2 regions of the Streptomyces sp. NBC_01237 genome follow, and region 2 is predicted to be linked to the other one. Evidence: predicted binding sites of a transcription regulator. Region 2 holds the regulator's gene; the other holds the start of a gene.
The links. The regulator HrcA, encoded in region 2, represses chaperone genes, less so after heat shock. The targets are predictions, from matches to a motif close to TTNGCACTCNGNNNNNCNGAGTGCNAA.
Positions count from the first base shown of each region.

Region 1: a site for HrcA is predicted at 1,205-1,231, ahead of groL (chaperonin GroEL). Genes of this name have one in related genera too.

Region 1 covers NZ_CP108508.1:5,036,580-5,039,772, forward strand. Annotated here, with positions in the region: gene OG251_RS22390 (MoaD/ThiS family protein) at 13-291, shown strand; gene OG251_RS22395 (cold-shock protein) at 702-908, shown strand; gene groL (chaperonin GroEL) at 1,395-3,017, shown strand.
Region 2 covers NZ_CP108508.1:2,720,372-2,723,564, forward strand. Annotated here, with positions in the region: gene OG251_RS12100 (nitronate monooxygenase) at 1-188, opposite strand, end outside; gene dnaJ (molecular chaperone DnaJ) at 320-1,456, opposite strand; gene hrcA (heat-inducible transcriptional repressor HrcA) at 1,457-2,473, opposite strand; gene OG251_RS12115 (MBL fold metallo-hydrolase) at 2,638-3,193, shown strand, end outside.

The DNA of each region.
Region 1 (3,193 bases), 2.3 Mb from region 2:
AGGCACCCCACCATGAGCGTCAAGGTCCGCATCCCCACCATCCTCCGCACCTACACGGACGGCCAGGCCGAGGTCGCTGCGGAGGGCACCAACCTCTCCGAGGTCATCGAGTCCCTGGAGAAGAACCACCCGGGCATCGCCGCCCGTGTCCTGGACGACCAGGGCAAGCTGCGCCGCTTCGTCAACGTGTACGTCAACGATGACGACGTGCGCTTCGAGGGCGGCCTGAAGACGGCCACCCCGGACGGCGCGGGCATTTCGATCATTCCGGCAGTGGCCGGAGGCTGCTGACTTCACCGCGTGACCCCGATTGCCCCCTCCGCGAGAGAAGCGGAGGGGGCAATTCTGCATGGTTGAGCGGGGTAGAGTTGGGGAAGCGCCCTCCGCTGCCCGTGCCGCCCGCATATGAGAATGCGCCCGGTCACGACAAGAAGCAGCCAATGTGGTTGAGCACCTTGCGACGTAAGTTCCCTTTGTCGGGCCCGACTTGCCCAGGATCCTCACGTATTCCTCATATTCGAGTGTTCAGCCATGCCCAGAATTCTCGTCCGATTGACCTGTTGCAGAGGGCAGTTGGGCAGATACATTCGGCCGCGGTCGACGCGCTACGGCGCACGCACCCTCTCCTTTCGGAGGGTGAGTTCTGACCCGGGCCCGCGAAGTGCGGTCCTGTGCAAGGGCCAGTAATAGGGGAGTTAGGCATGGCTCAGGGCACCGTCAAGTGGTTCAACGCGGAGAAGGGGTACGGCTTCATCGCGGTCGACGGTGGTGCGGATGTTTTCGTCCACTACAGCGCGATCCAGATGGACGGGTACCGCACCCTCGAAGAGGGTCAGCGAGTTGAATTCGAGATCTCGCAGGGCCAGAAGGGGCCGCAGGCGGACATGGTCAAGCTCGCCGTCGGCTGAGCTCGGCGCGGTCGGCCAACGACACTACTCACGCACGGAGGGCCCGTACCCCATGGGGTACGGGCCCTCCGTGCGTGCCGGGCGATGTGTGCCGGTGGTGTGAGCCGCGGTATCCGCCACCACCTGTGCCAGGGCATCCGCCGCGATGTGGTGCCACGATGTGCGCCGCCCGCGCGCCGGGTGACTGCTCCGGCCGCCCCCGGAGGGTGGCCCCACTGCTGTCCCGCCGCTGTCCCGTGACCGGCGCGTGGCGGTCCTGCGAGGGGCCTGTGGCTGTCCACAAACCATGGCACCTGCTTGCACTCGCAGGGGTCGAGTGCTAATCATTGGCGTTAGCACTCTCCAGGTGAGAGTGACAGAAACTTGGACCGGGCCGGTGAGGCCCGCAGGCGCGGTGGGGCAAGGAACCACCGGGCACGCAGGCCGTCCGTCGCGGGCGCCACTCGGTCCGGAGAAATCCACCCCTGTCCGGGAGGACCACTTCACATGGCCAAGATCATCGCGTTCGACGAGGAGGCACGGCGCGGTCTCGAGCGCGGGATGAACCAGCTCGCCGACGCCGTCAAGGTCACCCTCGGCCCCAAGGGCCGTAACGTCGTCCTCGAGAAGAAGTGGGGCGCGCCCACGATCACCAACGATGGTGTTTCCATCGCCAAGGAGATCGAGCTCGAGGACCCGTACGAGAAGATCGGTGCGGAGCTGGTCAAGGAGGTCGCCAAGAAGACGGACGACGTCGCCGGCGACGGTACGACCACCGCCACCGTTCTCGCTCAGGCGCTCGTCCGTGAGGGCCTGCGCAACGTTGCCGCCGGTGCCAACCCGATGGCGCTCAAGCGGGGCATCGAGAAGGCCGTCGAGGCCGTCTCCGCCGCTCTGCTGGAGCAGGCCAAGGACGTGGAGACCAAGGAGCAGATCGCTTCGACGGCCTCCATCTCCGCCGCCGACACCGAGATCGGCGCCAAGATCGCCGAGGCGATGGACAAGGTCGGCAAGGAAGGCGTCATCACCGTCGAGGAGTCCCAGACCTTCGGTCTGGAGCTGGAGCTCACCGAGGGTATGCGCTTCGACAAGGGCTACATCTCGGCGTACTTCGCCACCGACATGGAGCGTATGGAGGCGTCGCTCGACGACCCGTACATCCTGATCGTCAACTCGAAGATCGCCAGCGTCAAGGACCTGATCCCGCTGCTGGAGAAGGTCATGCAGTCGGGCAAGCCGCTGCTGATCATCGCCGAGGACGTCGAGGGCGAGGCCCTGTCGACCCTGGTCGTCAACAAGATCAAGGGCACGTTCAAGTCCGTCGCCGTCAAGGCTCCGGGCTTCGGTGACCGCCGCAAGGCCATGCTCGCGGACATCGCCATCCTCACCGGTGGCACCGTGATCTCCGAGGAGGTCGGTCTCAAGCTGGAGAACGCCGGCCTGGACCTGCTCGGCCGTGCCCGCAAGGTCGTCATCACCAAGGACGAGACCACGATCGTCGACGGCGCCGGTGACAGCGACCAGGTTCAGGGTCGCGTCAACCAGATCCGTGCCGAGATCGAGAACTCCGACTCGGACTACGACCGCGAGAAGCTCCAGGAGCGCCTCGCGAAGCTGGCCGGCGGCGTGGCCGTCATCAAGGCCGGTGCCGCGACCGAGGTCGAGCTCAAGGAGCGCAAGCACCGCATCGAGGACGCGGTGCGCAACGCCAAGGCCGCTGTCGAGGAGGGCATCGTCGCCGGTGGTGGCGTGGCTCTGCTCCAGGCCTCGGCCGTCTTCGAGAAGCTCGACCTGACCGGCGACGAGGCCACGGGCGCCAACGCCGTGAAGCTCGCGCTGGAGGCCCCGCTCAAGCAGATCGCCGTCAACGGTGGTCTTGAGGGTGGCGTCGTCGTGGAGAAGGTGCGCAACCTGCCGATCGGTCACGGCCTCAACGCCGCGACCGGCGAGTACGTCGACATGATCGCCGAGGGCATTCTCGACCCGGCGAAGGTCACGCGCTCCGCTCTGCAGAACGCCGCGTCCATCGCCGCGCTCTTCCTCACCACCGAGGCCGTCATCGCCGACAAGCCGGAGAAGGCCTCTGCGGCCGCTCCGGGCGGCATGCCGGGCGGTGACATGGACTTCTGATCCTTCCGGGAGACCGGTGGATCGGAGCTGTCCGACATACCGAGGGCGGCACCCCCTGCAAGGGGGTGCCGCCCTCGGGCGTTCGCGGCGCACTTCGCGCGCGGTGCTCGGTGCTCCCTCCGGCGCGGTGAGCCTCGCCCGGGTGCGGGGACCGTACCGCCGTTCTCGCCGCATCC
Region 2 (3,193 bases):
CCGCCGGTCAGCCTGCGCACCTGTTTGATCTCGTTGTACATGCCGTCCGTCGTCTTGTACCCGGCGGCGAGGAACCCGAGCCCGCCGGCGTCGGCGACGGCCCCGACGAGTTCCGGGGACGAGACACCGCCCGCCATCGGGGCCTGCACGATCGGATACCGGCAGAGATCGGTCAACTCGGAGGACATGACCGCATCGTGCCATGTCCGACGCACAGGGCCGAATCAGCCATGAGACGGCATGACCGATATACCGCTGTACGCAGCACCGCCCGCCGGTACAAGACCGACGGGCGGTGCGGTGACAGGCCGAGACCGGTTCAGCGGCCGTTGAAAGCGTCCTTCAGCCGGGAGAACAACCCTTGCTGACCTGGCTGAAACTGGCCGATGGGCCGTTCCTCGCCGCGCAGCTTCGCCAGCTCGCGCAGCAGTCGCTCCTGCTCCGAGTCCAGCTTGGACGGGGTCAGTACTTCGACATGCACGATCAGGTCGCCCCGGCCACCGCCGCGCAGATGTGTGATCCCGCGCCCGTGCAGCGGCACCGACTGACCGGACTGGGTGCCCGGCCTGATGTCGATCTCCTCCAGGCCGTCGAGCGTCTCCAGCGGCACCTTGGTGCCGAGCGCCGCCGCCGTCATCGGGATGGTGACCGTGCAGTGCAGATCGTCGCCACGCCGCTGGAACACCGCGTGCGGCAGCTCGTGGATCTCGACGTACAGATCGCCGGCCGGTCCGCCGCCGGGGCCGACCTCGCCCTCACCGGCGAGCTGGATGCGGGTGCCGTTGTCGACGCCCGCGGGGATCTTCACGGTGAGCGTGCGCCGCGAGCGGATGCGGCCGTCACCGGCGCACTCCGGGCAGGGCGTCGGCACGACCGTACCGAAGCCCTGGCACTGCGGGCAGGGCCGCGAGGTCATGACCTGGCCCAGGAAGGACCGGGTGACCTGGGAGACCTCGCCGCGACCGCGGCACATGTCACAGGTCTGGGCGGAGGTGCCGGGGGCCGCGCCCTCGCCACTGCAGGTCGTACAGACGACCGCCGTGTCGACCTGGATGTCCTTGGTGGTGCCGAAGGCCGCCTCGGAGAGGTCGATCTCCAGCCGGATCATCGCGTCCTGGCCGCGCCGGGTGCGCGAACGGGGTCCGCGCTGCGACGCCGTACCGAAGAACGCGTCCATGATGTCGGAGAAGTTGCCGAAGCCACCTTGTCCGAATCCGCCCGCGCCGCCTCCGCCGGAGGCGGACAGCGGGTCGCCACCGAGGTCGTAGACCTGCTTCTTCTGCGGATCCGACAACACCTCGTAAGCGGCGTTGATCTCCTTGAACCGCTCCTGGGTCTTCGGATCCGGGTTGACATCCGGGTGCAGCTCGCGGGCGAGCCGCCGGAATGCCTTCTTGATCTCGTCCTGAGATGCGTCGCGGCGCACGCCTAGTACGGCGTAGTAGTCCGTGGCCACTTACGAATCCGCCAGGATCTGTCCGACGTAACGTGCCACTGCGCGTACCGCTCCCATCGTTCCGGGGTAGTCCATGCGGGTCGGTCCGACCACGCCGAGTTTGGCGACTGCCTCGTCGCCCGAACCGTAGCCGACCGCGACGACGGACGTGGAGTTGAGCCCCTCATGGGCGTTCTCGTGCCCGATACGTACGGTCATGCCCGAGTCCGTTGCCTCACCGAGCAGCTTCAGCAGCACGACCTGCTCCTCCAGTGCTTCCAGCACCGGCCGGATCATCACCGGGAAGTCGTGCCCGAAGCGGGTGAGGTTGGAGGTGCCGCCGATCATCAGCCGCTCCTCCGTCTCCTCGACCAGCGTTTCGAGAAGGACGGAGAGCACCGTGGAGACGGTGGCCCGGTCCTCGCTGTCGAAGGATTCCGGCAGCTCCTGCACCAGTTGCGGAACATCCGCGAAGCGGCGTCCGACGACCCGGCTGTTGAGCCGGGCCCGCAGATCGGCGAGAGAGGTCTCACCGAACGGCGCGGGGCAGTCGATCATACGCTGTTCGACCCGGCCGGTGTCGGTGATCAGGACCAGCATCAGCCGGGCTGGAGCCAGCGCCAGCAGCTCCACGTGCCGCACCGTCGAGCGGGTCAGCGAGGGGTACTGCACGACGGCGACCTGCCGGGTCAGCTGCGCGAGCAGCCGTACGGTGCGGCCCACGACATCGTCGAGGTCGACCGCGCCGTCGAGGAAATTCTGGATGGCACGGCGCTCCGGCGAGGACAGCGGCTTGACGCCCGCCAGCCGGTCGACGAAGAGCCGGTAGCCCTTGTCCGTCGGGATGCGCCCCGCGCTCGTGTGCGGCTGGGCGATGAATCCCTCGTCCTCCAGCACGGCCATGTCGTTGCGGATGGTGGCCGGGGAGACCCCGAGCTTGTGCCGCTCCGTGAGCGCCTTGGAGCCGACGGGCTCCTCGGTGCCGACATAGTCCTGGACGATGGCGCGCAGCACTTCGAGTCTGCGTTCGCTGAGCATCGCGCACACCTCCAGCTGTCGTCTCCGGTGTCTGCCTGGCACTCTGTGCGTTCGAGTGCCAGCAATCCCCCCGGCCAGTGTACGGGGGCGGGGTGCCCCCCAGGCAAGGGCGACCGGCCACGCTACCGCGAGACTGCGCAGGTCGTTGCCGATAGCGTCGCCGTATGGACGTCTCTTGGGAAGAGTTCGGCTGGGAGCGGTTGGGCAACGGTGTGGGCCGGCGGCGCCTTCCCGGGTGGGATGCGACGGTCGCGCTGGTGGCCGGGGCGGGCGCGGCGCTGCTCTACGACACCGGGTCGACGCTGCGTGAGGGCGTCGAGCTGCGGACGCAGGCGGAGGCGTTGCTCGGCCGGAGGGTGACACATATCGCACTGAGCCACCCGCATTTCGATCATGTACTGGGCACCGCGGCGTTCGCCGGGGCCCAGGTGTACGGGGCGGTCGGCATCGCCGGTCTCCTCAGCAGCGGCGCGGACGGTCTGCGCGCCTCCGCGGTACGCCACGGGGTGCCCGAGGAGCAGGCGGCGCAGGCGGTGGATGTCCTGGTGGCCCCGCACCACGAGGTGCGCGGGGAGTGGACGCTCGACCTCGGGGGCGGCCGGCAGGTGCTGCTGGCCGATGTCGGTCCGGCGCACAGCGGCCACGATCTGGCGGCGCTGGTGCCGGGGCCGGACGGGGAGCCGGCGGTGGTGCTCTGCGGCGACCTGGTCGAGGAGTCCG